DNA from 2 places in the Dokdonia sp. Asnod1-B02 genome. Region 2 is predicted to be linked to the other one. Evidence: riboswitches for the same ligand, from Rfam matches in the RefSeq annotation. Region 2 holds a riboswitch; the other holds the start of a gene.
What was found. A riboswitch is a leader RNA that binds a small molecule or an ion and turns the genes downstream of it on or off. The one in region 2 is predicted to bind S-adenosylmethionine.

Region 1: it holds a riboswitch for S-adenosylmethionine, as region 2 does, so the genes downstream of both, ACJJVU_RS15460 (O-acetylhomoserine aminocarboxypropyltransferase/cysteine synthase family protein) here and ACJJVU_RS09675 (Na+/H+ antiporter NhaC family protein) in region 2, are expected to answer to the same signal.

The regions. Positions count from the first base shown of each region.
Region 1 covers NZ_JBEFNW010000002.1:3,437,504-3,453,951, reverse strand. The annotation lists gene ACJJVU_RS15490 (GLPGLI family protein) at 1-452, shown strand, start outside; gene ACJJVU_RS15485 (GLPGLI family protein) at 535-1,443, shown strand; gene ACJJVU_RS15480 (carboxypeptidase regulatory-like domain-containing protein) at 1,612-4,350, shown strand; gene ACJJVU_RS15475 (TMEM175 family protein) at 4,429-5,052, shown strand; gene ACJJVU_RS15470 (CIA30 family protein) at 5,118-5,660, shown strand; gene metK (methionine adenosyltransferase) at 5,804-7,057, opposite strand; SAM riboswitch class I at 7,497-7,618, shown strand; gene ACJJVU_RS15460 (O-acetylhomoserine aminocarboxypropyltransferase/cysteine synthase family protein) at 7,798-9,090, shown strand; gene ACJJVU_RS15455 (alpha/beta fold hydrolase) at 9,165-10,142, shown strand; gene ACJJVU_RS15450 (aspartate kinase) at 10,130-11,218, shown strand; gene ACJJVU_RS15445 (trans-sulfuration enzyme family protein) at 11,218-12,390, shown strand; gene ACJJVU_RS15440 (homocysteine S-methyltransferase family protein) at 12,387-13,385, shown strand; gene metH (methionine synthase) at 13,385-16,075, shown strand; gene metF (methylenetetrahydrofolate reductase [NAD(P)H]) at 16,079-16,448, shown strand, end outside.
Region 2 covers NZ_JBEFNW010000002.1:2,107,091-2,123,538, reverse strand. The annotation lists gene ACJJVU_RS09745 (type 1 glutamine amidotransferase domain-containing protein) at 1-337, opposite strand, end outside; gene ACJJVU_RS09740 (iron-containing alcohol dehydrogenase) at 346-1,506, opposite strand; gene ACJJVU_RS09735 (NADP-dependent oxidoreductase) at 1,542-2,540, opposite strand; gene ACJJVU_RS09730 (NAD(P)H-dependent oxidoreductase) at 2,553-3,185, opposite strand; gene ACJJVU_RS09725 (TetR/AcrR family transcriptional regulator) at 3,215-3,799, opposite strand; gene ACJJVU_RS09720 (EamA family transporter) at 4,048-4,947, opposite strand; gene ACJJVU_RS09715 (hypothetical protein) at 5,034-5,714, opposite strand; gene ACJJVU_RS09710 (hypothetical protein) at 5,711-6,337, opposite strand; gene ACJJVU_RS09705 (hypothetical protein) at 6,340-6,957, opposite strand; gene ACJJVU_RS09700 (SDR family oxidoreductase) at 7,373-8,935, shown strand; gene ACJJVU_RS09695 (cold-shock protein) at 8,999-9,190, shown strand; gene thiE (thiamine phosphate synthase) at 9,317-9,958, opposite strand; gene ACJJVU_RS09685 (DUF4494 domain-containing protein) at 10,132-10,692, opposite strand; gene ACJJVU_RS09680 (fasciclin domain-containing protein) at 10,892-11,566, opposite strand; gene ACJJVU_RS09675 (Na+/H+ antiporter NhaC family protein) at 11,820-13,142, opposite strand; SAM-I-IV-variant riboswitch at 13,190-13,286, opposite strand; gene ACJJVU_RS09670 (hypothetical protein) at 13,691-14,119, shown strand; gene ACJJVU_RS09665 (peptidylprolyl isomerase) at 14,448-14,876, shown strand; gene moeB (molybdopterin-synthase adenylyltransferase MoeB) at 14,961-16,016, opposite strand; gene thiH (2-iminoacetate synthase ThiH) at 16,018-16,448, opposite strand, start outside.

The sequences.
Region 1 (16,448 bases), 1.3 Mb from region 2:
CACTACCTAAACCAAAATGGATATTAGAAAAAGAAATCAAAAACATAGGAGTATACACTTGTTTTAAAGCTACCATCTCAGAAGAATATGAGCAGCCATCTTTTAATGAAGAGACGGGGGAAGAGGAGGAGTCTGTTACAAAGACTAGAACGACTACCGCTTGGTATACCTTAGATATTCCTGCAAATCATGGGCCAGATGAGTACTGGGGTTTACCTGGCTTAATACTAGAGGTGAGCGACGGTAAATTTTCACTTATGTGCACAAAAGTAGTTTTGAACCCAAAAAAGGAGGTGCAAATAATGTTGCCAGAAAAAGGTAAAGAGGTTACCCAGGATGAATTTAATAATATTCAAGAAGAAAAAATGGATGAAATGATGGAACGTCACGGAGGTGAAAGAGGTAAAAATGGAAGTCGCGTGTTTACAACCACAGAAATCATCCGCAACTAGAGTTCTTAAAATTCTCTTAAAATTTAAAAGCTCATCAAACTATGCGCTACTTTAAAAGTCTAAAGTATAAATAATTAGAAATATGACTCTTAAAATATCCCAGTGGTTGTGCATTGCATTTGTGACACTTACAGTAGGTACAGCTGTTCAAGCACAGAAAATAGAAGGTGTTGCCACTTACCAAACTAAAACTACGATAGATATGTCACGCTTTAATCGTGGTGGACAGCAACTGACGGAAGCTCGTAAAAAGCAGATTGCAGAGCGCATGAAAAATTTCTTAGAAAAGGAATATACACTGAGCTTTAATAAAGATGAGTCTTTTTATAAAGAAGAAGAAAAACTTCAAGCGCCTGGACAAGGTGGAGGTGGACGTGGTTTTGGAGGAGGTTTTACACAAGGAGGTATCTACTCTAACCGTGCAACAAATGATTATGCTCGTGAAAATGACATGATGGGTAAAATTTTCTTAGTAAAAGACACCTTAAATAATTTAAACTGGGAGCTCGTAAAAGAGAGCAAGGTAATAGGACAATATCCAGTTTTTAAAGCGGTAGCGACTAGAAATATAGAACAAAACATGTGGAGCCGCATGGGAAGAGGAGCGAGACAAGGACAGAGAGATCGTGAGAAAAAAGAAGATAGTACAGCTACTGCTAGTACATCAAGCGACATTGAAATAGCTGAAGAGGAGCCTAAGACAGAAACTATAGTTGCCTGGTACACACCTATGATCCCTGCGAGTCACGGACCAGATGAGTTTGGAGGTTTACCAGGACTCATTTTAGAGTTAAGCACAAACAATACGACCATCCTTTGTACTAAAGTGGTGCTTAATCCTCAGGAGCCTATCGCTATCGAGCCGCCTGTAAAAGGTAAAGAAGTGAGTAGAGAGGAATACCAAGCCATCGTTGAGGAAAAGGCAAAAGAAATGGCAGAACGTTTTGGTGGAGGGAATAGAAGAGGGCAGCAAGGAGGAAGACGTTTTTAATAAACTAAGTAAGCTTTCAGTTTGTTGAAGTTTATACAGATCTTATCTAAAAATGAAATTAAGCAAACAATAACATCAATCAATATAATGATCATACCTGATATCTCTTGATAACAGGTGTGGCTAATCCAACCAACCTAAATGATACTAAAAAAAATAACATTGGTAATGCTTCTAGTATTACCCTTGACGCTCTTTGCCCAGTCTATAACGCTTAGAGGTGTTGTAAAAGACTCTATAGGGTCGCCACTTGAACTAGCAAACATTATCGCTACAAATAAAGCCGAAGGTACATTAGAATCTTATGGTATTACCGATGCATCAGGACGCTACCGCCTTGATCTTACTACAGGAATTACCTATGATATTAAAGTGAGTTACTTGGGATTGCAATCTGTAAATGAAGAAATAAATGTTGCTCAAGATGCCCAAGATATTACTAAAGACTTTACGTTAAAGGAAGATCCTAATCAGCTAGATAATGTGGAGTTGGTATATGAGATGCCTGTTACCATTAAAGGTGATACCATTGTTTATAACACGGATAGTTTTACAAATGGAAATGAGAAAAAACTAGGTGACGTTCTCAAAAAGCTCCCTGGGATAGAGGTTAATGATGATGGTGAGATAGAGGTAGAAGGAAAGGTTGTTTCTAAGGTGATGATTGAGGGTAAAGATTTTTTTGATGGAGACTCTAAACTTGCTACAAAAAACATCCCTGCAGATGCACTTAAAAAGGTTGAGGTTCTTAAAAACTATAATGAGGTCTCTCAAATGCGAGGTCTAGGTAATGATCAAGATAACGTCGCGATTAATATACGTCTTAAGGAAGGTAAAACAAATTTCTGGTTTGGAGATCTTACAGCAGGTGCTGGTGATGGAGAGAAGTTTAGATATTTAGGTAAAGCAAAACTATTTTACTATAGCCCTAAAGGGAGTATTAATATTATCACAGATTTTAATAATACGGGAGAGGTGCCATTTACCTTTAGAGACTACTTTAATTTTACCGGGGGTTTTAGAAACTTTAATCAGCGAGGTGGGACTTCTTTTAATGTAAGTGATGGTGGTCTAGGTTTTCTTACCACTCAAAATAATCGCGCAAACGAGATTGAAACGGGTTTTGCAGCGGCCAACTTTACATATACGATTAACCCGAAATGGGATATAAGTGGTCTTGCGTTACTTTCAGATAACAAGACAAACTTTGTGAATAACTCTTTAAATACCTTTATCAATCAGGGATTTACACAAGGTTTCAATGAGAGTACAGATCAGCGCAATCAGTTAGGTATGGCAAAACTGAGTTCTGTATATAAGCCTAACGCAAACTTGCAGTTTGATTATGATGTGCTCGTAAAAAAGTCCAAGCAAACAGAATTTTCAGACGGTACTAGTATCGTAACACGAGATGGAGCCGTACAAGAAGATGTGGTAGATCAAGACAAGGAGAATGAACCATTTTCTATCAATCAGAATGTAAATCTGTACTACACACTTGATGAGAACAACATATTCTCAGGGACTATCCAGCATTTGTATCAAGATGAAGATCCGTTTTATAATGCTACGCTTTCTCAAGAGCCATTTACAGCGCCTGACCCAGCAGATATGACAAATGAAATAAGCTCTATTGATTTTATGCCTGGTGCAAATGGTCTTTTTGATATCAATCAAAACAAAAATATCAAAACCAATAAGCTAGATGCAAAATTAGATTACTATTACATCCTCAATAAAAAGAGTAACATTAATATTACTGCAGGAACAACCTTAAGTCGCCAAGACTTTAATTCTAATCTATTTCAAATTTTAGAAACAGGAACGGTAGATGATCTTACCGAGACACTGGATGGTACTATTATAGGTAATGATGTTGCATTTAACTTTAGTGATGTGTTTGTAGGACTTCACTATAAACTTAAAACAGGAATTTTTACAATTACTCCAGGATTGACATTACATAATTATACTACAAAGAGTGAGCAACTAGGCACAACAACAGAAGATAGTGATGTGAGATTACTGCCAGACTTATTTACGGTATTAGATTTCTCTCAAGGGAAAAGTTTACGAGTTAACTACCAGATGACAGCGCAGTATACAGACGTAAATAATTTTGCTGAAGGCTTATTATTTAATAACTACAATAGTTTATATCGTGGTAACAGAGAGATAGAAAATGCTATCTATCACAATGCAAGTATCAATTACTTTAGCTTTAGCATGTTCAACTTTACGAGTCTCTTTGGAGGAGTAAATTATTCTCGCAGAGTAGATCCTATAAAGACTTCTGGGTCATTTGTAGGGATAAACCAAGTAGCTAGTCCAGTAAACAACACAAACTTTGCAGATGAGACATTAAGTGCTAACGCACGTTTCTCAAAACGTTTTAAAAAGTGGAAACTTAACGTGAGTGCAAATGGAAGCTATAGTGATCTTAATAACATTATCAACGGTGAAGATAGAAACACAAAAAACCTAACACAGAATTATAGAGCAAGTGCAGAGACAAATTTTAAAGAAGCGCCAAATTTTGAAATAGGTTACAACTTTACAAGCACAAACTCAGATAATGGCGTGACAGATAGAACCTTCTTTACAAATAGACCTTTTGCAAACGCAGAGTGGAATTTCGGTAAAGGCTTTACATTAGGTGCAGACTGGAGTCTTTATAACTATGATGATAATGATGATAGTACAGAGATTGATAATATGTATTCTTTTCTAGAAGCAAACTTGTATTACCAGAAGCCAGATAGTCAGTGGGAGTTCCGTATACAGGCTACAAACCTCTTAAATGTGGATACCATTTCAAGTAACAACGTGAATGATTTTCAAATTTCAAATACAGAGTATTTTGTACAACCTAGAATAGCGATGTTTACAGTAAAATATAATCTATAATGAGCTAATTGCTAAGTAGATATTGCATAACGACCTCTGTAAAAAGAGGTCGTTTTTATTTTTTATTATTATTTTAGGATGATGATTAAAGAAACATATGATAAGTCAAGAGTAATTAATTTCTCAGACGCTGTATTTTCTATAGTAATGACGCTGCTCATTCTAGAGGTGGGTGTTCCTACTATAAGTGAGATTAATACACAACCCTTCCGTAGTGTTCTGTCAGCTAGAATACCTGATTTTATAGGGCTTTTTGTGAGTTTTATGGTTAGTGCACTCTACTGGATGGGTCACATAAAATTAATGCGTTATGTAAGTGTGATTTCTGGTAGATTACTTTGGATAAATATCTTTTTTCTACTTGCTATCGTTATTTTACCATTCTCAACAGCGATGTATATAAATGGCTTTGACCAAGCTGGGCCTTTCATATTTTACTGTATTAACCTTAGTGTGATAGGGTTTTTTAATATAGTGATGTTGCGTTATGTCTTTCACTCAGAAAAGCAACTCTCAGGTTTTACAAGGTTACGTTACCGTTGGTACAGAGCTAGAGGTCTTAATGTGATGATTGTTTGGGTTATTGCAGGTGTTGTAGCGATCTCCATGCCTAGTCTTTCTCGTTTTATATTTTTACTTCTTTTTGTAGTTCAATTTGTTATTGATCGTCGTTTTAAGAAAAAATTGTCAGTAACGAGTTAGTGTTAAAAATGTGGTAAGTATAAGGTTCACGCTTTCGCGAAAGCGTAACTTTAAAGAAAAACGCTATGAAATATCTCTTAGCCTTACTGATCACAACTACTATGAACACGACACCGCTCTCTTTTGATTTTGGAACTTCTTGCAACACCTGTGATGACTGGTTTGTCGTCTTGGATGGTGTTATGGGAGGATTATCTACAGGTAGCATTGAGCAAACTAGCGAAAGTATCATCTTTCGCGGAAGCGTAAGTCTCGAGAATAATGGAGGTTTTGCCTCGCTGCGCACTCCTTACCATTCTTATGATTTGTCGGGTTATACAACCGTGACTGTACGATATAAGTCTACGGGACAAGACTTTGGGCTTACGCTCAATAAGTATAAAAGATTCTGGAGACCGAATTATAAAATCAATTTACCGATAACAGAAGGTGAGTGGAAAACTGTCACTTACAATCTTTCAGATTTTGGAACATATAGACTTGGTGAACCTTTGGAAGGTCACCCAGGTAAAGAAGATCTTGCAGATATTATACGTCTAGGACTTATCTCAAATACAAAAGCCGCTACAGATTTTCTGATTGAAGTAGATAAAATCGTATTTGAGTAATTACATCTAAGTCATTTCGAGCCTGTCGAGAAATCGCATAACAGTGAGCGCATTCGAGTAATCATAAAGCTATCGCTATGATAATGTATAAACCAAAAAAAAAGGAGCCATTAGGCTCCCTTTTTAATACGTATATCAGTGAATTATATATTGAAAGCCTCTTTAACTTTCTCTACATAATCAAGTTTTTCCCAAGTAAATAATTCTACTTCGATATTCTTTTCTTTACCGTCAAAGCTCTTGAAGGTTTTTGTAACTACTTCGTTTGTACGTCCCATGTGTCCGTAAGCAGCAGTCTCGCTGTACATAGGAGAACGTAGCTTTAATCTACTTTCAATAGCAGCTGGTCTCATGTCAAATAGTGCAGTAACTTTCTTTGCAATCTCACCATCAGATAAGTTTACTTTAGAAGTACCGTACGTGTCTACAAAGATTCCCATAGGCTCTACAACACCAATGGCATAAGAAACCTGCACAAGAATCTCATCTGCAACGCCTGCAGCAACAAGATTTTTTGCAATGTGACGTGTAGCATAAGCAGCAGAGCGATCTACTTTTGATGGATCTTTTCCAGAAAAAGCACCACCTCCGTGAGCTCCTTTACCACCATAAGTATCTACAATAATCTTACGACCTGTAAGACCAGTATCTCCGTGAGGTCCACCTATTACAAACTTCCCAGTTGGGTTAATGTGATACTTAATATCATCATTAAAAAGATTTGCAATATTTTCTGGTAATAAACCTACTACGCGAGGTATTAAAATATCTTGAATATCTCCACGTATGCGACCTAGCATAGCTTCGTCCTCATCAAAATCATCATGTTGTGTAGAAACTACAATAGCATCAATACGTTGAGGTACGTTTTCATCACTATATTCTATAGTCACCTGCGCTTTTGCGTCTGGACGTAAATAAGTAATCTCATCATCTTCACGACGTAGGTTACCTAGTTCAATAAGTAATTTATGAGAAAGCTCAAGTGCCAGTGGCATAAAGTTTTCTGTCTCCTTTGTAGCATAACCAAACATCATTCCTTGATCTCCAGCTCCTTGCTCTTCTTTTGAGTCGCGATCTACACCACGGTTAATATCGTCAGACTGCTCGTGTATGGCAGATAATACACCACAAGAGTTACCGTCAAACATATATTCACCCTTCGTGTAACCTATTTTATTAATGGTTTCACGAGCGATTTTTTGAACATCTAAGTAAGCACTAGATCGTACTTCACCAGCAAGTACTACTTGTCCAGTGGTAACTAGGGTCTCGCAAGCAACTTTAGATTGCGGATCAAAAGCGAGAAAATTATCAATAAGCGCATCAGAAATCTGATCTGCAACTTTATCTGGGTGTCCTTCAGAAACAGATTCTGAGGTAAATAAATAAGCCATTTTTTAATTTTTTGTCAAGAAGTAGATTTGACGTATGCTGGGTAGAAACATAACATAAGAAACGTTAAAGTCTTATGTTTGATTTTAGCCATTTTTTATTGAGGTTGCAAGCAGTCAAATCTGTCCTCGTAATTATGGCACAAAGGTAAAGAAACTTTAATAATATAAACAATCCATTATCCTACCAATTTAGTAGGGTTATGTTATTGTTTTGTGAAAATTTGAAGAGCAAATTTAAAGCTCTCATAACCTCGATTAGAATATTATACTGTAAAAATTATTTAAGCGGAATATTTTACTGAAATAGTGATTTTAATAAAACTTTTTAGAAAAATATTCTAAAAAGTTTGTTTTTGTAGATTTGTTTTTACAATATTTGTGCTCACAAAGTTCAATGACAGTTCAGATTTTCGCGAAAGCGCAATAATGAACAGAATAAATGTTATCAAGAAAGGCTGAGGGAATGACCCTATGAAGCCTTAGCAACCCTTTCACTTAGAAAGAAGGTGCTACATTCTACCCAAGAATCGCTCATTACCGAAACTTGAGGATAGATAACATCGAGCAAGTACCTCACAGGTATGCGCTTATGTTTTTTCTTATAATATTTTTCTTTAAACATTTCCTCGACCTTGAGATAAGGATTCGCATTGGAAATATTTGGCTTTTGTTTTTAATCCGTTCACACGAAGTGAATGGCTAAAATTAATCCTAGTAGTACTGGGACAAAAAAGAGAAAAATGAGTACACAAAAATTAGCAACCAAAGCGTTGCACGCAGGACACGATTATGCAGCAAATGGAGGAACTCGAGCGGTGCCTATCTACCAGAGCACGGCTTATGTTTTTAAAGATGCAGACCATGCAGCAAATCTATTTAACCTGTCTGAGCCAGGTTTTATTTACGCACGTCTCAATAACCCAACAAATGACGTGCTTGAGAAACGCCTCACAGACATAGAGGGCGGACTAGCAGCTGTGGTGACCGCCTCAGGGACTGCGGCCATCAACACGACTTTACTCACTTTATTAAAGCAAGGCGATCACATTGTAGCTTCTAGTAGTCTTTACGGAGGCACATGGAATCTTCTCAGTGTGACATTACCACGTTTTGGGATTACAACCACTTTTGTAGATCCTTCAGATCCTCAAAATTTTGAGAAGGCAGCACAAGAAAATACGAGAGCTTTCTTTGTAGAGTCATTAGGTAATCCTAAGCTTGACGTTTTAGATTTAAAAGGTATTTCCGCTTTCGCGAAAGCGCACAAAGTCCCTTTCATTGTAGATAACACCGTAGCAACACCAGCATTACTCAACCCAATCGAGCACGGTGCAGATATCGTGATTCACTCACTTACAAAATACATAAATGGTAATGGTACCGCATTAGGTGGAGTTATTATAGATGCTGGAAAATTTGACTGGAGTAATGGTAAGTTTCCAGAATTTACGGAGCCTTCCGCCGGATATCACGGTTTAGTTTATTGGGATGTGATTAAGGAAGCATCGTTTATTGCTAAGGTGCGTATAGAAGGTTTGCGTGATCATGGCGCTGCCTTAAGTCCGTTTAATGCATTCCAAATCTTACAAGGTCTAGAAACACTAGAACTTAGATTACAGAAGCATTCTAAAAATGCGCTTGAACTTGCAGAGTGGTTACAAACTCGGGATGAGGTGGCATGGGTAAACTATCCAGGTCTTGCTTCTAGTAAGTACAACGACCTTGCAAAACAATACTTGCCTAATGGACAGAGTGGAATTGTGACCTTTGGTGTAAAAGGAGGTTTTGAGAGCGCAAAAACAATCTCAAATGAAACTAAACTTTTCTCACTGCTAGCAAATATAGGAGATAGTAAGTCGCTCATAATTCACCCTGCAAGTACAACCCATCAACAGCTTAGTGATGATGATCAGGTAAGCACAGGCGTGACTAAAGATTTAATACGTCTTTCTGTAGGTCTTGAGGATATAGCAGATTTAAAAGAAGATCTCGTAGCAGCATTTGCGCGAGTAGATAAAAACGTCTTAGTGTAATTAATCTTAGTTAATTAATTAGTGCGGGAGTCCCCTGTTCATAGGGACTCCCTTTTTTAACTTATAGATAGGCTATGCTTTTACACATTGATTTACAAGATTTTAAAACACACTCGGGATATACGTGTCATTTACATGTCACGTATCAATTGTTTGGTGAGCCATTAGGTACAGCGCCTGTCGTGCTAGTAAATCATGCGCTTACGGGAAACTCTTCTGTAACTGGAGAAAACGGTTGGTGGAGTGACTTGATTGGTGTAGATAAAGCGATTGATACAAGTTGCTATACCATACTTGCAATGGATATTCCTGGGAATGGTTATGATAATAATCAAAATCATCTAGTGCTTAATTATAGGGCATTTACTAATAGTGATATTGCAAAGGTTCAAATAGCCTTACTTGAGCATTTAGATATTAAAAAACTCTTTGCCATTATAGGAGGTTCGCTTGGTGGTCAGATTGCTTGGGAACTTGCAACACAAAGACCTAACCTCGCAGAGCATCTTATCCCAATAGCGACAGACTGGAAAGCAACAGACTGGGTGATTGCACAATGCCATATTCAAGATAGTTTATTGAATCACTCTCAGAAACCGATCTATGATGCACGCATTCATGCGATGACTTTTTATCGGACGCCTGCCTCTTTTAAAGAAAAATTTAAGCGCACTAAAAAAGAAGCTTCTTTATATAATATTCAAAGTTGGCTAGATCATCACGGTAAGCGATTATCAGAACGATTTTCTATTGCTTCTTATAAATTAATGAATCAATTATTGCTTACGGCAGATATCACAAAGGGTAAGCAAAGCTTTAATGAAGTAGTGAACCAACTTACAGCAAAAGTGCATCTTGTCGCAATAGATACCGACGGACTTTTTCTAGCAGATGAGATATATGACACACACCTTGCGCTACAAGAAACTGGAATTACGTCTAGCTATCATGAAATAAATTCCATCCACGGTCACGATGCCTTTTTAATTGAATACGAGCAGCTGGCTGCTATCGTACAACCTATTTTTCAAAAACAGTTATGTCACAAATAAATATAGTCATCTTTGGGATCGGTAATGTGGGGAGTACCCTCATCACGCAGATCACAGATTTTAATAAAAAAACGACAAATAGAAAGCTCAATATTTTTTGTATTGCAAATTCTAAGTTGGCGCTATTTAAAGATAACGTCACCTCTGGTTGGAGTTCTAATTTTGAGACCGCAGCACAGCCTTATACGCTAGATGATATTTACGCTTTCGCGAAAACAATAAAAGAACAAAACGATAATGAGCACACGCAGGAGCAAGAATTTGTTGCAGTAGATGTGACGGCTAGCGCAACCTTTGCAAATAATTACATAAACCTTGTGGAGCATGGTTTTCATATCGTGACGGCAAACAAAGTTGCAAATACACTGTCTTACGATTTCTATAAAAAGTTGAGAGCATCGCTGACACTTAATAAGAAGAAATTTGGTTACGAAACAAACGTTGGAGCCGGATTACCTATTATAGAAACTATTAAAAACCTCTATGAAAGTGGAGAAGAGATCCATAAGATAAGAGGAGTCTTTTCTGGATCATTGAGTTACTTGTTCAATAATTTTTCTAAAGAAGATAAAGACTTTTCAGACATATTATTAGAAGCAGACGCGCTTGGACTTACTGAGCCAGACGCAAGAGAAGACCTTTCGGGGAAAGATGTTGCTCGCAAGCTATTAATTTTAAGTAGAGAGATAGGCCTTGCAAAGGAGTTTGGAGATGTAAAAATCCAATCTCTAGTTCCTAAGGAGCTTAACGGAAAAACTACCTTGTCTCAGTTTCGCGAAAGCGTAAAAACACTTGATACTATTTTTACAGAAAGTAAAAGTAAACTCTCAAGACATGAAGTGCTCCGTCACGTGGGAGAACTCAATGTCAAAACACAAGAACTGGAGGTAAAGCTAGTGCAGGAATCTAAGTTTACCGCACTAGGTCAAACGCAAGGAGCAGATGCTGTTTTTGAGATTTATACCGCTTCATATGGTGATCAGCCGCTTGTGATTCAAGGCGCGGGAGCTGGTAAAGCAGTTACGGCAAGAGGTGTTTTAAGTGATATAATTAAGATAACGCAAAGCCTTAATTAATGAGTAAGCACCACCCAGAAACACTTGCCATACGCACGCAGCTTGAGCGCTCTGTGCATCAAGAGCATGCCGCGCCGGTTTATCTCACTTCGAGTTTTGTATTTGACAGCGCCGAAGAAATGAGAGCCTCTTTTGCCGAAGAGAAAAAGCGTAACATCTACAGCCGTTACACAAACCCTAACTGTGCAGAGCTGGTGGAAAAAATCTGTTTGCTAGAGGGAGCAGAGCAAGGCGTGACTTTTGCCACTGGCATGAGTGCTATTTTTAGCACGTTTGCTGCCTTACTTGACAGTGGTGATCATGTGCTTTCGGCGAGAGCGATTTTTGGGAATACGCACACTTTATTTACAAAACATCTACCTAAATGGGGAATCACTCATACCTATTTTGATATTACTGAGCTAGACGAAATCTCCTCAAAAATAAAGCGTAACACAAAAATTATATACGTAGAGTCTCCCACAAATCCTGCCACAGAAATTGCAGATTTAGAGCGTCTGGGAGCGCTTGCGCAAAAGCATAATCTCATATTTATAGTAGATAATTGTTTTGCAACACCTTATCTACAGCAGCCTATACGCTATGGAGCAGACCTTGTAATACATTCTGCTACAAAATTACTGGATGGGCAGGGTCGCACCATGGGAGGAATCACCGTGGGAGGTGCGCAATTAATAGATACGATATATCGATTTGCTAGAGTGACGGGACCTGCATTATCTCCATTTAATGCTTGGACAATTTCAAAAAGTCTTGAAACGCTAGCGGTGCGCGTGGAGCGTCATTGTAAAAACGCTCACGAACTTGCTATATCGCTAGAATCTCACCCTAAAGTGAAGCAGGTGCGCTACCCATTTTTACCATCGCATCCACAGTATGAACTTGCTCAAAAGCAAATGAAAGCTGGTGGAAATATTGTGACTATTGAGATACACGGAGGTTTAGAAAAAGGACGTGACTTTCTAGATGCTATCACAATGTGCTCCCTCACTGCAAATCTTGGAGATACTAGAACAATCGTAAGTCATCCCGCAAGTACAACCCATGGAAAATTGTCAAAAGATGAGCGTGAAGCCGTGGGAATCACTGATGGGTTAATCCGTATTTCTGTGGGTTTAGAACATATTGAAGATATTAAAAGTGACATTTTTCAAGCTCTTAATCAATTATGAAAAGCCAACTAACACGCGCATTACAAGAAAGAATCTTGGTTCTTGACGGAGCTATGGGGACCATGCTGCAAGCATATAACTTCTCTGAAGAAGATTTTAGAGGAGAGCGCTTTAAGGATTTTCATCTCTCTGTAAAAGGGAATAATGATATGCTGTCTCTCACACAGCCTGCTGCGATTGCAGAGGTACATCGCAAGTATTTTGAAGCAGGAGCAGATATCGTAGAGACTAACACCTTCTCAAGTACGACTATCGCAATGGCAGATTATGAGATGGAGGAGTACGTGTATGATTTAAATTATGCTTCCGCGAAAATTGCTAAGGAAGTTGCTCAATCTTTTACAGAAAAAGAACCGCACAAGCCAAGATTTGTAGCAGGAAGTATAGGGCCTACAAACAAAACAGCAAGCATGTCTCCAGATGTAAATGATCCAGGCTATCGTGCAGTGAGCTTTGAAGAACTTAGAGTTGCTTATAAACAGCAAGTAGAAGCTTTGCTAGATGGAGGTGTGGATATGTTACTTGTGGAAACCGTGTTTGACACCCTTAATGCAAAAGCTTGTCTTTTTGCAATAGAGGAAGTAAAGGAAGAGCGCAACTCAGACATACCAATCATGGTGAGCGGTACGATTACCGATGCCTCGGGACGCACGCTTTCTGGGCAAACAGCAGAAGCTTTTTTGATATCTATCTCTCACATTCCACTACTTAGTGTTGGCTTTAATTGTGCGCTAGGTGCTTCTCAATTACAACCACATCTAGAGGCTATTGCAAATGTCACTAACTACGGGATTTCTGCTCACCCCAATGCGGGCTTGCCTAATGCCTTTGGTGAGTATGATGAAACACCAGAACAAATGGCGGCGCAGATTAAAAAATATATCGATAAAAACCTCGTGAACATAGTGGGTGGTTGTTGTGGCACTACACCTGCTCACATTAAAGCTATTGCTCAACTTGTAAAAGGAGTGACTCCACGATCAATAACCTTATAATGAATACTACACCCAGATATATGCGTCTTTCAGGCTTAGAGCCACTAATAATTACTCCAGAAAGTAATTTTATAAATGTGGGTGAACGTACAAATGTTGCGGGTTCAAAGAAATTTTTGCGGCTTATAAAAGAAGAGAAATTTGACGAGGCACTATCTGTAGCTAGAGATCAAGTAGAAAATGGTGCGCAGATCATAGATATCAATATGGACGACGGCCTTATTGATGGAAAGGAGGCGATGGTTAAGTTTTTAAACCTCGTCATTGCAGAGCCAGACATCTCTCGTGTTCCTATAATGATAGACAGTTCAAAATGGGAAATTATAGAGGCTGGTCTTCAAGTCGTCCAAGGGAAGTGCGTAGTAAATTCTATAAGTCTTAAAGAGGGTGAGACGCAATTTATAGCGCAAGCAAAAAAAATAAAACGATACGGTGCTGCCGTAGTCGTCATGGCTTTTGATGAGGTGGGACAGGCAGATAATTATAATCGTCGTATCGAGATTTCAAAACGTAGTTACGAGATTTTGGTTAATGAAGTCAATTTTCCACCAGAAGACATCATTTTTGATCTTAATATTTTTCCTGTGGCGACAGGAATGGATGAGCATAAACGCAATGCGATAGATTTTATAGAAGGCACGCGATGGGTAAGAGACAATCTACCTCATTGTTCAGTAAGTGGTGGGGTAAGTAATGTGTCTTTTAGTTTTAGAGGTAATAACGCAGTGCGTGAGGCCATGCACTCCGTGTTTCTATATCACGCTATCAAGGCTGGAATGAATATAGGTATTGTAAACCCTGCTATGCTGGAGATTTATGATAACATTCCAGAAGATTTACTAGTGCGTGTAGAAGATGTAATTCTCAATAGAAGAGATGATGCCACAGAACGATTATTAACATTTGCAGAAACCGTAGGCCAAAAAGAAATTACAGAAAAGGAGGCAGAAGCCTGGAGAACAGAAGATATCCAAAGTCGTATCACCAGAGCACTTGTAAAAGGAATAGATGCCTATATTCTAGAAGATGTAGAAGAAGCCCGCTTATCTGTCGATATTCCTATTAAAGTGATAGAAGGTCACTTGATGACGGGGATGAATGTAGTGGGAGATTTGTTTGGAAGTGGGAAGATGTTTCTGCCTCAGGTGGTTAAATCTGCTAGGGTAATGAAGAAAGCCGTTGCCTATCTCTTACCTTTTATAGAAGAAGAAAAACTTAAGAATGGAACCTCTGGCAGTAATCAAAGTGCGGGTAAAATACTCATGGCAACGGTAAAAGGAGATGTACATGACATAGGGAAGAATATTGTTTCTGTAGTACTTGCTTGTAATAATTATGAGATTATTGATCTCGGAGTGATGGTTTCACCAGAAAAAATCATCCAGACAGCCATTTCCGAAAATGTAGACATTATAGGCTTAAGCGGTTTGATTACGCCTAGTCTTGATGAGATGGTATATCTAGCTAAGGAGTTGCAACGTCTAGATATTAAGATACCTGTGTTAATAGGCGGTGCAACCACGAGTAAAGCACACACCGCTGTAAAAATTGATACTCATTATAACAATGCGGTGGTACACGTAAATGATGCCAGTAGAGCAGTAACTATTGTAGGTGATTTATTAAAGAAAGACTCAAGTATCCTTTTTAAAGATCAATTAAAAGATGAGTATGCACGCTTTCGCGAAAATTTTAACTCAAGACAACGTATCAAAGAATACGTAACGATTGAGCAAGCAAGGGAAAATAAATATCAAATAGATTTTAAAGCCGAAGATATTGTCGCTCCAAAACAACTAGGTGTACAAGTGATTGAAAATTTAGATCTCAAGAAACTGGTGCCTTTTATAGATTGGAGTCCGTTTTTTAGAAGTTGGGATTTACACGGTAAGTATCCAGAGATTTTGACTGATGAGGTGGTAGGAACACAAGCCAGCGAACTATTTGCCGATGCGCAACAAATGCTCCAGCAAATCATTGCCGAAAAATGGCTTACTGCCAAGGCGACTTTTGGACTATTTAAAGCAAATGCAAATAACCAAGATGATATTGTAATAAGTCAGGAGCAGAGTGAAGATTCGGTAACATTTAGAACGCTACGCCAACAATCCAAAAAGGCTGTAGGAAAGCCAAATATCGCACTGTCAGATTTTATTGCACCGCTTGAAAGTGGTTTACAAGATTATATGGGAGCCTTTTGTGTCACGACAGGATTTGGAACAGCCAGAAAGGCAAAAGAGTTTGAAGATGCACTAGATGATTATAGCGCCATCATGATAAAAGCACTTGCAGACAGACTCGCCGAGGCCTTTGCCGAATATCTGCACAAGGAAGTACGCACAAAGCACTGGGGATATGCCGCCAGAGAAGCACTAGCAAATACAGAATTAATTAAAGAAAAATACCAAGGAATACGCCCAGCACCAGGTTATCCGGCTTGTCCAGATCATTTGGAAAAAGAAACCATCTGGAAGTTGCTTGGTGTGGAAGAGTCAATAGGTGTTTCACTTACAGAGAGTTTGGCAATGTGGCCTGCGGCAAGTGTAAGTGGTTATTATTTTGGGCACCCTGAGGCGAGGTATTTCGGACTAGGAAAAATAAAAGAAGATCAAGTAAAGGACTATGCGAGCCGCAAAAACATTGCTTTCGTGAAAGCGGAAAAATGGCTCACCCCAAATATAGCAGAGTAGATTATGACAAAAGTAAGAGATCACATAGCAAAAGCAATAGAAGAGAAGAGAACCGATTTTTCATTTGAAATCTTGCCACCTCTCAAAGGGCAAAATATCAACACTATTTTTGATAATATAGATCCGCTTATGGAATTTAAGCCACCCTTTATAGATGTAACTTATCACCGTGAGGAATACATTTATAAGGAGCGTGAGGATGGGTTGCTAGAGAAAAAGGTGGTACGCAAGCGACCTGGTACTGTGGGTATTTGTGCTGCAATACAAAACCGCTATCAAGTAGATGCAGTGCCGCACGTGTTGTGCGGTGGTTTTTCAAAAGAAGATACAGAGAATTTTTTGATAGATATGGATTTTCTAGGCATAGAGAATG
Region 2 (16,448 bases):
AACGCTCTGTAGCTTCTGTTGCAGCGTCTGGAGAGTCACTACTTGGATCTATAGGTGCAGCTCCTCCCTTTGGAGTTGCGATTGTAATGTTTACACCTTTGTCAAGTAACGAGTAATATGGCGCAGCAAATTCTTCTACCCAAAATCCTGTTTTCTTTCCAGTGTCTCCTAGTTGGTCGTGTGATGTTAATACAAATAAAACGTTCATTTCTTTTTCTTTTTTGGTTTCTGTTGTTACTTCCGAAACTTTTTCAGAAGTTGTTTTAGTTTTTGATTCCTTACAGCTTGTTGCTGTGATAATAGTTAGCACAAGTGCTAGTGATTGTATAATCTTCATAATTGTTATTAGTAAGCCATTTTGACTATTTTCTCCACATTATCTGGAGTTAGTGATTGGTGTTCTCCTAATCCTTCCCAGCCACGATCTGTAAATCGCTTAGAAATTTTCTCAGCAGTTCCTTCGTAATCTTCTGTGTAATCTGAGAGCTTCGTATCTATTCCTAATTCTTTAAAGAAAGCCTCTGTCTTTTCGATAGCAGCATAAGCTTTGTCATCTATACTACCTTCTGTTACATTCCATACACGTTCTGCATATTGAGCCAATTTCTCTTTTTTAGCTTCAAAATTAAATTTATAGTGACTAGGAGCAATAACTGCTAGCGTGCGTGCGTGATCAATACCAAACATTGCTGTAAGTTCATGACCAATGGCATGTACCGCCCAGTCTGTAGGAACTCCTTTTTGAATTAATCCATTAAGAGCCATGGTACAACTCCACATAAAATCTGCTGCGGCTTTGTAATCTGTTGGGTCTTTAATAACAGTAGGAGCTACCTCGATTAATGTTTGTAAGATACTCTCGGCAAAACGATCTTGTAAACGCGCACCTATAGGATACGTCATATATTGCTCAAGAACGTGAGTAAATGCGTCTGTAAGACCATTTGCTAGCTGGCGTTCTGGAATAGAAGTAATTACCTGCGGATCTAAGATAGAAAATACTGGAAATAATCCTGGACCTCCCATAGCAAGCTTCTCTTGCGTTTCCTTTCTCGTAATTACAGATCCTGAATTCATCTCAGATCCTGTAGCTGGTAGTGTTAATACCGTTCCAAAAGGCATTCCTTTCTCAGTTTTGATATTCTGTGTAAGAATATCCCAAGGCGTATCTCCTTCATAAAGAGCTGCTGCAGATAAAAACTTAGTTCCATCGATTACAGAACCACCACCCACAGCAAGTAAATATGTAATTTCTTTGTCTTTAATTACCTCTAACGCTTCCATAAGTACTGCATACTCAGGATTTGCAGGGATACCTCCAAACTCAGTAACATTTACATTTGATAGCGCTGTTTTTACTTGGTCATAAATTCCATTTTTCTTGATACTTCCACCACCATATAATAATAGCACTTTGGCATCTGCAGGAATTTCTTCACTCAGCTTTGCAATCGTATCCTTTCCAAAGATGACTTTAGTCGGATTCTTAAATTCAAAATTGTTCATCGTACTTTTCTTTTTCTTTTTTCTTTCAATAATCTTTAGATCTTTACGACCATTTTCCCTTTGTTTTTGCCTTCAAATAAATCAATAAAAGCTGTTGGGATATTTTCAAAACCTTCTACTACTGTTTCCGTGTAAGTAAGTTTACCTTCAGATAACCAAGTAGCCAGTTGTTTCATAGCCTCAGGAAATTTCTCTGCATAGTTCGAGACAATAAAACCTTGCATTAGTGCGCTATTTTTAACTAAAAACGGCTGTACACTCATACTCATAGGTATTTCTGTATTGTTGTACACAGAGATTGCTCCACAAATAATCATTCTTGCAAAACGATTAATATTTACGAGCACTGCGTCAGAGATGGGTCCACCTACATTATCAAAGTAAACATCTACACCATCTGGCGCTGCAGCTTTTATTGCCGCCGCCATATCATCTGTAGTGTTATAATTGATAGCTGCGTCAAAGCCAAATTTATCTTTAAGCATTGCTACCTTCTCATCGGTTCCAGCAATTCCTACTACACGCAGTCCTAAGATTTTTCCAATCTGTCCTACAACGCTACCTACAGCACCAGCTGCACCAGAAACAACGAGCGTTTCTCCAGCTACAGGTTTTCCTATTTCATGTAACCCTAGAAAAGCTGTTAGTCCAGTCATTCCTAAAATACCTAGGTACGCACTTAATGAAGCTTTTGATGGATCTACTTTAAGCAATCCTTCTCCAGTGTGCACTTGAGCAGTTGCCCAATCTAGCATTCCCGAAACATAATCACCTTCTTTAAAAGCGTCATTATTAGATGCTGTTACTTTTGCAACTACACCAGAGTGTATAGGTTTACCTATTTCAAAGGGTGCGATGTATGACTTTGCATCACTCATTCTACCTCTCAAATAAGGATCTACAGAAACATATGCTGCTTCTACTAAGATTTCACCAGAACCAGCAGATAAGTTTTTTTCATCTGTAACAAATTCAAAATTTGATAAAGATGGTGTTCCTTCTGGTCTACTTTTTAATAATATACTTTTAGTCATCGCTATATCTTTTTACTCTATTACAGTCACCATATCTTCCATAGGCTTTCTCACCTTTACAAGATTTACTAGCCAGTCTTCATCTTCTTTTCTATATCCTAAAGGAAGTAATACTGCACTACGTAAACCCTTTTCGCGTAAGCCTAATATTTTATCTACTTCTGTAGCGTCAAAACCTTCTAGTGGTGTTGCATCTACATTTTCAAAAGCTGCAGCGATGATTGCATGCGAAAAAGCGATATATGCTTGTCTCGCAGCGTGCTCAAAGTTTTCTTGCTCATCTTTTTGTGGGTAAGAATCTAATAACATCTGGCGGTAGTTTTCCCATCCTTCATTTTTAAATCCTCTTATATCATTAGTAAGATCAAACATGTAGTTGATTCTCTCAGGAGTATATGTATCCCAAGCAGCAAAAACTAACAAGTGTGAGCAATCCGTAACTACAGACTGGTTCCATGCTACAGGTCTAATTTGTTCTTTGATGTCTTGGTTTTTAATCACCATAACTTCAAAAGGTTGTAGTCCGCTCGAAGTAGGAGCAAGTCTTGTAGCTTCTAAAATTCTTTCAATTTTATCTTCGGCTACTTTTTTACCATTCATTGCCTTTGCGGCATATCTCCAGTTTAACTTATCTAATAAATCCATATTCTTATTATTTGGTTTCTTGTTGTTTTTTATTGACATACTTTAATACTACTCCATGCAGATTGATAAGCTTCTTCCATGTGCGTTTTATCTAATTGAAATGCTCCTCGCTTTTGGGTCATCATTAAAAATGAAAGCGGATTAATTGCATATGCGTATAATATAAAATCTGATAATGGTTTGATAATTCCTTCCTTTTTACCGCGTTCCCATAAGTCGAGTAGGGGCTGTAAGTGCTTTATTCCTTCTTGTCTGCTTTCCTCATCAATCATAGGAGTGTTATCACACTGAGCAAGAAACATTGCTTTCTCACATTCCTTTAATTTAAAATCTGCAATGCGCTTCCAGATGTACTCAAAACCTGATTCTACTGGCAGCGTGGCGTCGTAAGATGCAAATGCATATTCTGTATAAGAAGCCTTAACTTCTATATATGTTTTATTTACTAAGTCTTGTTTGTTTTCAAAATATAAATAGATAGTGGCAGGAGAAACGTTTGCCATTTTGGCTATTTTACTCATAGGTGTAGCATGAAAACCATTATTGTTTACAAGCTCTATGGTCGCCTTTACAAGCGCATTACGTTTATCTATACTTTTTTGAAGTTTGGCCATATTATTTTATTGCTGGTGCAAAGATAGTATCAAAAATGAACGTTCATTCTTTTTTAACAAACATTTAATTTAAGACCAGAAATAGATATAAAAATTATCCTTTTTAAATAGAGCTGGTTTAAAAGATAGGAAAGGGGATAAGTAGGATGTTACGCTTTCGCGAAAGCGTGAAAAAAGCACACTATTTAATTAAGTTTAAGCATGAGCTACAGGCTAACATAAGTCTGTTATAACCGAACAGCACCTCACTAAGAATACAAAATAAGGAAGACACCAAGCAAAATACCTGCGAGCGGAACTAGTTTCTTACGTTTATTCTTTTCCTTGAATACAAGACCACCTATAACTACGGCAATGATAAGTTGGCTACGTTTTATTGCAGAGAGTAACATGATAAGCGCATCTGGATCTTGTAGCGCTTTAAAATAAAAATAATCGGCGGTTTGTAGTAGTACACCTACTGCTATAATGGTCCACCTAAAGGTAAAGGCTTGTCTTTTTTTGGCTTTGGGAAACCAAGTAATCGCTAGAATGGCTAGTAGCATTAAAATAGTATACCAGCAAAACCAAAACTGCAACGTTTGAGGATTAAGAGATAGATTCTGAATTAAGAACTTGTCGTACAATCCGCTGGAGGCTCCTAGGAAAGTAGCACCTATAATGGCAAAAATCCACTTATTCTTTCTAAAGTGAATCCCTTCTTTCTTACCAATATTTGCATAAAGAATTACTGATAGAATAATCACAAAGAAACCTACCCATTGTAGAGCATTAGGTTGCTCTCTATATATAAAAATAGCACCTATAAATGTAAAAAACGGTCCAGCAGATCGTATAGGAGTTACTATGGTGATAGGTAGGTGCTTTAAAGCTTGATATGCTAGAATCCATGAGGCAGTCATAATCATGGATTTGATAATGATAAAACCATGCGTTTTCCATGGAATAGGAGTGATGTAAAACCCTATTTCCTTAGTGTATTCTGGAAAAAATCTTGAACCTATAAAAAATGGAAGTATTAATACAAAACCAGCGCAGAGTGTACCTAACAATACAGGTAACACTTCGTTACCTTGTACTGCATGTTTCTTTGCTAAGTTGTGTAATCCAAGAAAAAGTGCGGCTAGTAAGCCTAAATACATCCACATGGCGCGAATATACTTTTTTGCGAGATTTTAAAGCACTTACTATTTAATTAGTTGGCTTTAATAACCTCATATCATATAGACCTTCATTAATTTGTAAATCCAGCAGGAAGAGGAGCCGTACCAGTACTTGAAGTTTCCATATCTACATTAACCTCGTTAAGTGTTTTAGTAAGTAATCCTTTGCGGTATAAAGCTACATTGAGAATCATATCAATATTATTTTCTATAATAGTACCCAAGCCAGTATCAATCTGAAATGATGAGTCGTTTACAATAGCTCTCAAAAACCATGTATTGTGTGTGGCGTGTTTATAAGCATACACCTGATAACCCTCTACATTTAAAACAGATGAATTACTTCCCAACAATACGTTATAGTTATCGCTTCCCACTCGCTTAAAGAAAAAACTGTGTACAACCATTTCATATTCATCTACAGGGACCTGAGTATTATAATCTTGTAAGCCATCATAAGATAAATCTGTAAATTCGAATTGCACATTGTTAATAGGCCCATATTTTGCAATATCAATGTCATACTGTAACATATCATTAGCAGTAGAAACAACAAGTAGATTTAAACCCCTTATTTCTAAAGAGTTTCCTGGGTTTTCTAGTGTTAATGTCTGATCTACAATTACATCACCATCTACGTCAAGTATTGCTGAGGGATTAGGTTTATTTATTCCTACCTGAGCGCGCATTGTAGATATGCAACATACTGCTGTAACCAGCACTAAAGAATATGAAAGTAATGAAGTTCTCAATTTAAATCAGGTATTGATGAAGCTGTACCGCTATTTGAGGAGCCTAAGTTAGTAATGATTTGTGGTAGTTCTCTGTAGTAAGATTTATCATAGATAACTAGCGTGACCTTATAAGTAACCGTACCACCTGCAAGTGGATCTAGCTCTCTGTTTCCAATTTCAAGGTGCCAAGAATCTCCACTTTCAAAGGTTCTTATAACAAATGTACCCATAGATCGCACCGTAGGGTTTACAGTAGTTTTACTAACTCCATCACCTATATATTGAAAATTTGCAACAGCGACGATATACTTATTAGTCTTAAATTGTAAATCGACATCAGTAAGGTTATCACCATCTAGGTTTGAGAATGTATAGTTGACAACATTGATAGGAGCTGCAGAAACTTCTGAAACATCAAGCTTTGTAACAAGTCCAGGAGGATTACTAGTAGTAATATGAGTCACTAATTCAAAATCTTCTTCTGCAGCAGAAACCGTTCCCAGCTCTGCCGTTTTAAAAGCGTCTTGCACTAGTAAATCACCTGCGATATGTAAATCTGCTTGAGGATTTGTTGTTCCTACGCCTACTTGAGCATGGGCAAGTGATGAGAATAAGATTAACAATAATAGAAACGTTCGCATAATTAATCTATAAATGGTGTTGCAGCCGCGTTTGTAGTTCCTCCGCCCATTGGGACTGAGATGACACCAAATTGCTTAGTTAAATCCTTAGAAAAAATCAATGTTTGTATTTCCCACTTAGAATCTGCTGTATCAAAGTCGTTTGCCACACCAGGATAATCTGCAATGATATGCCAAGTCCCATTTTCGATAAAAGTAGAAGTATAGGGTAAAGAGAATTTGTCTTGTTCTATTCCGACAAGTACGAGTTGATTGTTAAAATGCGCAGAAGCCACGATAAGTTCATAATCTGTAGCCGAAATGCCTGTGTCAAAATCTCTTACCCAGTCTAAGTTGGGATTTTCTATAATATATGTCTGTATATAACCTAATGCCGCACCAGAAGGATTTTTGGGATCAAGCTTAATAATAAAGTCACTGTCATTTTGAATTAGAAAACTCGCTTCATCGCCATCTGCAATTGGTGGCAATTCTGATATTACGGTTTGTTGAGTAACTACCATATCTCCTGCAACTTCTAATGTTTTACGAGGAGTTTGAGTATTAATTCCAACCTTCTGACCAAAAACGGAGGCGCTAAGTATTGAAAATAGAAAAAAAACAGTGTATTTTTTAATCATTCAGATTTGATTGATGAGTGCGCAAATATGCGTAAATCAGACGAATAACCGAAAATAACACACTCTTTCCAATGGCGAAATTATCTTTTTTAACAGAAAAAAATAATTTCCTTTAAATTATTGCTTTTCGTCGTAAAATTTCTGCTATTCGTCTGATTGTAAAATTGTAACAAGACATATGGAAATATTTTGTTTTAGTACATATGTAATCTTTGAGCCTAGCAACCGTATATTTTAAATAGTGTGAATGGTTTAATAACTAAAAATAAATAATGCTTTGTAGATTTTTAACTATTATTTGGTAGCGTTACGCTTTCGCGAAAGCGTAACCCAAATACATAATATAACACCCACTTTTAAAGAAAAGGTCAAAAGAGTATAATTACCTTTGCAAAAAATCTGTTTGCAGTTCATTATGCCCGAAGATCAAAGTAAAAACACCCAAGATAAAATTCTCTCTCAACAAGAAATTGATGCATGTATTAATACATTGCAGCAACTAGTAGCCGATACGAATCAGCTTTTTGAGCTTCCAGAAGAACAGCGCACAGAGCTTCTCAAAGCTTCAGGAATGTTATCTCGTCCTAATAGAGATGAGTTTCAGCGTAGGAGGAAAGACGCAAAGAAGGCTGCTAAACGTAAGATGATTACTAGAGATAAGCACGCTCGTAAAACCACTGGAATACGATCTGCTAGAGAAGCTTCGCTTTTTGTTGCTCCTAAGTTACTGGGCGCAGCTGCAATCCCAGAAGACACTCCAGAACTTGAGTCTCCAAGAAATTGCTACGTGTGTAAAACAGTGTATACAAAGCTGCACCACTTTTATGACACCATGTGTACTTCATGTGGTGATCTGAATTATGCAAAACGCTTTCAAACAGCCGATTTAAACGGGCAAGTAGCTGTAATAACAGGCTCAAGATTAAAAATAGGTTATCATATAACTCTCATGCTATTGCGTTCTGGTGCGACGGTGGTGGCAACCACACGTTTCCCTGCAGATAGCGCAATACGATATGCAAAGGAAGAAGATTATGGTGACTGGAGCGATCGCTTGCATATCCATGGTCTTGACTTACGTCATATACCCAGTGTAGAGATATTTTGTAATTATATAGAGCAGAAATATGATAGACTAGATATCTTAATTAATAATGCGGCACAAACGGTGCGTAGGCCATCTGGATTCTATTTCCACTTAATGGAAAATGAAAAACTACCCGTTGATCAACTTCCTAAGCTCGCACAACCACTCTTACAAGATCACATAACCTGCTTGCAGGAGTTATCAGACTTAAGTGTGAGTACTGCAAAAACTAGTAAGAATAATGTATTGCCAGTTACTTGGCATGGACCTGAGCCAGGAATAGGACTGCGCAACTCGGCAGAGCTTTCTCAGATTCCTTACAGTTTTGATAATTCGTTACAAACTAGCGAAGTCTTTCCAGAAGGAAAACTAGATGCAGATTTGCAACAAGTTGATTTACGTAAGACTAATAGCTGGCGTTTAAAGCTGGGCGAGATAGAAACGACAGAGATGGTAGAGGTACAGCTTGTAAATGCTGTAGCGCCTTTTGTATTATGCAATCGCTTGTCTAACCTTATGATGAAGGAAAATACTGGACAAAAGCATATCATAAATGTATCTGCTATGGAAGGTAAATTTCACCGCTTTAAAAAGGAAGATAGACACCCACATACTAATATGGCAAAGGCTGCTTTAAATATGCTTACACACACGTCTTCTGCCACTTTTGCTAAGTCTGGGATCTATATGAACGCCGTAGATACGGGCTGGGTGACAGATGAGGACCCTGCGGAGCTATCAAAAAAGAAAGTAGAAGTACATGACTTTCAACCACCATTAGACATCGTAGACGGTGCTGCTAGGGTGATGGACCCACTTATTGATGGTATCAATACAGGTAAGCATTGGTCAGGAAAATTTTTAAAAGACTATTTCCCTATAGATTGGTAATTAAAAGTTGTATTTTTACCGCGTAATTGAATATCGATTACTAATTATTAAATAAATATTATTATGAGTAACGGAACAGTAAAATTTTTCAACGATACCAAAGGATTTGGTTTTATTACAGAAGAAGGTGTTGAAAAAGACCACTTTGTACACATTTCAGGATTAATCGATGAGATTCGCGAGGGTGACCAAGTTGAATTTGATCTTCAAGAAGGTAACAAAGGTTTAAACGCAGTAAACGTAAAAGTTATCTAATACATACTTTAAGTTTTTAAAAAAGCCCATCTATTTATTTAGATGGGCTTTTTGTTGTTATGGACTTTTTATGCTTTCGCGAAAGCGTACCTATAATCTGTAACGCATGTCACAAGTAACTAATGCTTATTTAAAAGAGTGTCGCTGCTCTTGTGTAGAAGAAGCACTGAGCAACTCATTAAACGAGCGAATGCTATTGAAATCTGTCGTTATCGCTTTTGAAACGGCAATACCATCTATACCAGCCTCCAAAATTTTTGTAACATCATCAAGTGTGATGCCTCCCACGGCAAGAATAGGAGTAGTGGTACCCAGTTCTTCTATAATTGCTTTGTAACCAGAAACACCCAGCGTGCTTGCTGTAGTTTCCTTTGTGGTAGAAGTGCTGTAAGGCCCTAGACTTATATAATCTACTTGCTTCTCAATAAGTGTCTCACAATCTTGTAAAGTATGTGCCGTGCCACCTATTATTTGCCAAGTGTATAAGTGCTTCCTAGCAGAGATAGGGCAGGCATCTGTACCTCCTAGATGTACTCCGTCTGCTTTAACCTCTTTGGCAAGTTTATAATCATCATTAATAATTAATCGCGTTTGGAAATGAGCGGTAATCTCTCTAGCTTCTTGTGCAATGGCAAGCAGTTTTTTTTGAGAACAGTCTTTTATACGGAGTTGCACGAGCTCAGCTCCGGCATTACATGCTTTTTGTATATGTTCAATGTGCTCTTTGAGTGAGCTTCCTTGCGATATGTAATGAAGTTTTGGAATCATAATCTTCTTATTTAATAACTACGTAAAACAGTTATATAGTAATCTAGCAAAGATACTCATCCCGCGTGGGTCTTACCGTAGTTATGAAGGGCATGTGTTATTAAAAACAAAGAGGCTGCCTATAAGTATATAAACAGCCTCTTTATAGTAGATTTTATGTAAAATCGTCTAATCTATTCTTCTTCGGTAACGAGCGAGTCTGCCATGGCTTGCTCCTTGTTTTCGCTATAATCTACAGGAACAGAATCTTTAATTCTAGTAAACTCCTCTAGACGTTCAAGATCTTCTTCCTCACCAGAAAAGTATGGGAATACATCCATAATAGGTGATTCAGAAACTGCTGGAATTGTATATTCACCCATCGTGTCTTTCATAGTGACAACAGTGTTATCAAAGGCTTCCTTCACATCATTTGCTTGTACAAGCAAATATTGATTAGTCTTACGCTCTTTACCACTTTCCTCATCATAAGCAATGAGTGATACACGAGATTTAAACCATCTATCTGAGTTTTCAAACGGATGTATCTCTGCGTAGTTTGCTACTTTTATGTTTGTGATTTTGATTTCTTCGCTATCACTTAAGTAGGCAGCCATTTCTTGCGTTATTCTACTTTCTGCTTCTGTATATGATATTGCATCTACTAGAAAAGGCTCTGTTTTTACCTTTTGAGTTCCAGATGCCTCATCAAATTTTCTATACTTTACTTTGCACTCATACCAAGTTGCACTCATATCTCTTTTATTTTAAGGTTGCCAAAAATAGGGGTTAGCTCAAGGCGAAAAAGTAAAAAACAACAATAGATATTCACAATCTCCAATTCATGAAGCTAGCTCTTTTAATACGAGTGATTTACCGCATAAAAAAGCTGAAATAAAAAAAGCGCCAACTGTAATTTACAGTTGACGCTTTTCAAGTTGGGTATTCTTATAATTATTTAGCTGGTAAAACCACTGTATCTACTACGTGTATCACACCGTTAGACTGCATTACATCTGCAATAGTTACTGTAGAGCTGTTTCCATTTTGATCCATAAGAACTACTGATGTTCCTTTTACAGAAGCCATTAGTTTACCACCGTTTACAGTAGTAAATGTAGCCGTACCGTTGTTCTTTTTGATCTCGCTCATGATAGCAGCTGCATCAAATTTTCCTGCAACTACATGATACGTAAGTACACCTTGTAAAGCAGTTTTACTTTCCGGCTTAAGTAGTGTTGCTACTGTTCCCGCTGGAAGTTTTTCAAAAGCAGCGTTTGTTGGTGCAAAAACTGTAAATGGACCTTCTCCTTGTAAAGTTTCTACAAGACCTGCAGCTTTTACAGCAGCAACTAGGGTAGTATGGTCTTTAGAGTTTACAGCATTCTCAACAATATTTTTAGAAGGATACATTGCTGCACCACCTACCATCACTGTCATTTCATCCATCATATCTTCACCCTCAGACATTTTATCGTCCATCATATCCTCCACTTGAGACAACTTATCATCCATCATCTCATTTTGATCTGCTGCTTCTTCTTTTCCTACATTTTTTGAACCTTCACATGATGCAAGTGATAAAAGTCCTGCACAAAGTGCCATTGATAATACGTTTACTGTTTTCATAATTGTTTAGTGTTTGTGTTATATAGATTTACATATATAACGCAGCAGCTTCTCGTACGGTTCTCGGTAAGGTTTGAATTTGGGATAGGTTTAACAATTATGTCTGGATTGTCATAAAGTTATAATGCTGCATAAAATTTGCTACAAAACTTAATTACAAGCTCTTCTAGGTTTCTTCTCTCTTTCGATTTCGCAAAAAATTCTACATATAACCTACCAGTCATTAGTACTAACCACGTGCTTCGATGATAAATTAATCAGCTTTCGCGAAAGCGTGCTTATGAGTATCACTCTTAAAGATGATGTATAAGATGGTAACTACAAACAGTAGCAATAAATACCAAGTATTTGCTACAAGATCTAAGTAATTGATATTACCTTCTGAGAAGCTCAAAATCATTAAAACCTGCGCTCCATAAGGTAATAAGCCCTGAAAGATACAAGCGAAAATATCCAGAATAGAAGCCGTTTTCTTATTGTCTAACTCATATTCATCATTAATGGTTTTTGCTATAGGTCCAGCAACAATGATGGATACGGTATTATTTGCAATTGCCATATTGATGGTGCTTACCAGCGCTGCAATACCAAGTTGGGCAGTTTTTTTACTCTTAATAAGTTTTTTAATTTTCACTAAGATAAACTCAATACCGCCATTACTAGCTACAAGTGCTGCAAGACCACCAGTGAGCAGAGATAACAAGAAAATCTCGGTCATATTTGTAAATCCTGTATAGGCAATTTTTGTGGACTCTATAATGGTAAAATCACCATAAAGAATCCCTAGTAAGGCTGCAGCAAGTACACCTACAAGTAGCGTTACAAAAACGTTGAGACCTACAATAGAGAGGATAATTACAAGGACATAAGGAGCAATTTTTATTACATCATATTCATAAACAACGGTTTCTGTAACATCTGTCGTGAGATCTACTCCTTGAAAAATCAAAATAACAATAGTAAGTAGGGCTGCGGGAACCGCAATTTTAATATTCTGCTTGAATTTATCACTCATTTTTGTACCCAGAGATTGGGTAGCGGCAATCGTGGTGTCTGAAATTACTGAGAGGTTATCTCCAAACATACTACCACCTAGCAAAGCTCCACAAAGAATGGCAAGGTCTGCGCTACTTTTATCTGCAAAACCAACAACAATGGGTGCTAGTGCAACAATTGCTCCCACAGATGTTCCCGTAGAAACTGATAAAAACCCAGCAATCACAAAAATACCTACATAGATATATTGTATCGCAATGTAATCTAAGCCCAGGTTTACAATCGCATCCACACTTCCTGTAGCATTAGTAATTGCGGCAAATGCTCCAGCTAGTAAATAAATGAGGCACATGGTTAAAATTTTGTCATCACCACATCCTTTGAGTAAGATGTCAATCTTAACATTTATAGTCTGTTTAAACATTATAAAAGCCACAATAATTCCAGTAATAACCGCCATAGGAGCAGGTAGTGCATAAAAGTCATCTTGATAAATACCAACGCCTAAAAATGTTATTACAAATACAAATAGCGGGATTAAAGCTGTAAATTTTGGGGTAATTTGTGTAGTCTGTGTCATGTTCTTCTTCATTCTTGCAAGGAGATAATAGCAATTAGATAGAAGTATGAGTTAACATTGGTTCCAATTAATTGGCTTATCTATTTAGCACCTTGCTCGTTATTGCAGGTTGCTATCTCCTTATTGAGATTCTTGATAAATAATTTAAAAGCGCAAAACTAGTGTTCAAATAATATTTTAAAGCTTAAAAAAAGTTAATTTTTTAATGTTTAAGTAATTAAAAAGATGAAATTTTCGCAAACTATAATATAGATTTCATTTTAAGCTATTTGTACTCTGACGATAGTATCTTGATTACATTACACAAGAATCTATTTATTTTTTAAGAGACTCAGCTATCTGTCCATCGCTTTATAATTCGCATTACATTTTTAATTATTAAGTTGTGGTTGATGTTGTTTGAAATATGATTAAATATTTTCTTTTTACGCTTTCGCGAAAGCGTAACTCTCAACTAAAAATACATTTGATGTAACCTTCTTAGAGGATCTTTATGGTGGTTGTGTAATCATACTTATTTAAAGAAATAATTACCTTTGCACCCCATTATGAAAAACGAAACATCACAACTACTAGATTTTGTTACTAGCGAACTCTCAAAAGCCGATTTTACAATCACTCCAGATATTAATAGGGTAGAAGTTCTAGACTTTTTCATTACGGCACCTACAGGTAAAACAAGCGAATTGCAACTAAGGACTATCCAAGTTAAAGAGGAAGAAAGTATTAAAATTCAAAAGCTTGATTACGGACAGGTTGCATCGCACCGTTTTTTGGGTTTAGTTACAATAATAGAAGATGCCCCAAGAGCCTTTTATATTATTCCGTCTGCTACGTTTACAACAGCAGATAATACGATATTCTTTGAGCATCCTATGGAAATGATGCCGCACTTAAGCCACTGGGAGATTAAAGTATTTACCGCTGCTATTCCTAAGTTGGCTCAATATGAAATAAGTAATTTTTATAAAGTCTAATAATCAATTTACCTCTGGCAAAAAGATTATCAATAGCACTAGCTTCTTGTTGAATAGCGTTCATGCTTCTCTGAGATTAGAAGTAGTTTTTTGCACAATTCAATTGAATCAACATCGTGAGAGGGGCTCACGATTTTTGAGCTTATAAAGGTCTGGCAGGGGTGTCAGGCCTTTATTTCTGAGATAAAATTGGATATTATGAATCGTCGTAAAACTACATATCACAGTACAAGTTTTTACAGTATCCAGATTCATTGATGGATTCCTTCGTAAGCCGATTTTCTTCTTGTAATTTTGCAAATTATAATTCGATTAAAAACAAGTAATTATGAGTAAAGTAAAAGGAAATGATGTAGTAAAAGTACACTACACAGGAAAATTAGCAGATGGACAGGTGTTTGATAGCTCTTTACAAAGAGAACCTTTACAGGTAGAACTTGGCAAAGGCCAACTTATCCCAGGATTTGAGAATGCTTTAATAGATATGGCGGTTAACGAGAAGAAAACGGTTACTATAACTAAGGAAGAAGCGTACGGTGACGTGCAGCAAGAGTTATTTCAAACAGTACCGAAAACGCAACTACCTGAAGAAATCAAACCAGAAGTAGGTGTTATATTAGTAGCTTCTAGACCTGATGGTTCTGAGCAGCAGTTACGTGTATCTGAAGTAAATGAAGATCATATTATTGTAGATGCAAACCACCCACTAGCAGGACAAACCTTAGAGTTTGAACTTGAGCTTTTAGAGATTGCATAAGACGACTTAATATTAAGTATATAAAACGCCTTAGCATAGCTAAGGCGTTTTCTTTTTTATAGAATTAAATTTGTTGAGCAAAAACTACAAAACAGTCCCCGTCAAATATAAAAGCCTGCAGTCAAAGTCTTCTTCTTGCAATAATTTGATAGCTTTTTTACTACGTACACCAGCTTTACAATACACAACCAGATCTTTAGTTTGCAATACTTCGTGTGCTCTATTCTGCAGTTCGCCTAAAGGAATATGTTGACCTCCTATATGATGTACTGCTCTTTCATTATGCTCTCTAACATCAAGGAGATTGTATTTTTCTGGATGTTTATTAATCTCATCTATTGTAATACCCATATTGTCTACAGAAAACTCACATTGTAATTCGTACTCGTCTTCAAGACGACTGACTATGATACTGGTATCCTTATCAAATCCCAAAATCATTTGTTCCATGCTTAACATGTTATAGGTGAGCAATTTTCCAGAAAGAACTTCACCTATTCCACAGATGATTTTTAATACTTCATTGGCTTGTAATGCACCTATAATTCCTGCTAGTGCGCCTAGAACTCCGGCTTCAGAGCAATTAGGCATTTCATTCTGCTTAGGAGGTGTTGGATATAAACATCGGTAGGTAGGACCACTTTTATAATTATATACAGCCAGCTGACCTTCAAATTTATAAATAGAACCCAGCACGACAGGTTTATCTTTTAATACAGCAGCATCATTTATTAAATATCGCGTAGCAAAATTATCAGATCCATCTACAATGATATCATAGTTTGCAAAGAGCTCTAGCGCATTATCTCTAGTAAGACGCATTGGGTATGTATCAAAATTGATATAAGGATTGAGCTTTTCTAAGCGTCTTGTAGCTGATATGGCTTTGTTATTCCCAAGATCATCATGAGTATATAAAATTTGACGTTGTAAATTGGATTGCTCCACCACATCATTGTCTATGATTCCAATGCTACCAACACCTGCAGCAGTAAGGTATTGTAATACTGGGCATCCCAAACCACCTGCACCTATGACTAAAACGCTTGCTTTTTTGATTTTTAATTGACCTTCTAATCCTATTTTGTCTAGAATAAGATGTCGGCTATATTGTTGTTTTTCGGCGGTGGTTAGTTCCATGCTAAGCAATTTCAAAATAACTTTTATCCCAATCTTTCCAAACTGCTTGGTACCCTTGAGATTCAATCATTTGTTTGATTTCTTCCGTATCTCTTTCGTCTGAAATTTCAAATTGTTCTAAGGATTGTGGGTCTACCACATATCCTCCAGGGTTTGTCTTAGATTGTGCACTTATTGACGTAATCCCTAAACTTATAATGTTATTTCGGAAGCGTTCACTTTCTCTAGTAGACATTGATAACTCCACATCTTCATCTAGTAAGCGATATGCACAAATAAGCTGCACCAGATCGGCATCTGTCATTTCAACTTTAGGTTGCACTTCTCCTTGATGCGGTCTTAGCCTAGGGAAGGAGATGGAGTACTTTGTTTTCCAATAGGTTTTTTGTAAATATTTTAAATGTAAGGCTGTATAAAAACTATCTACACGCC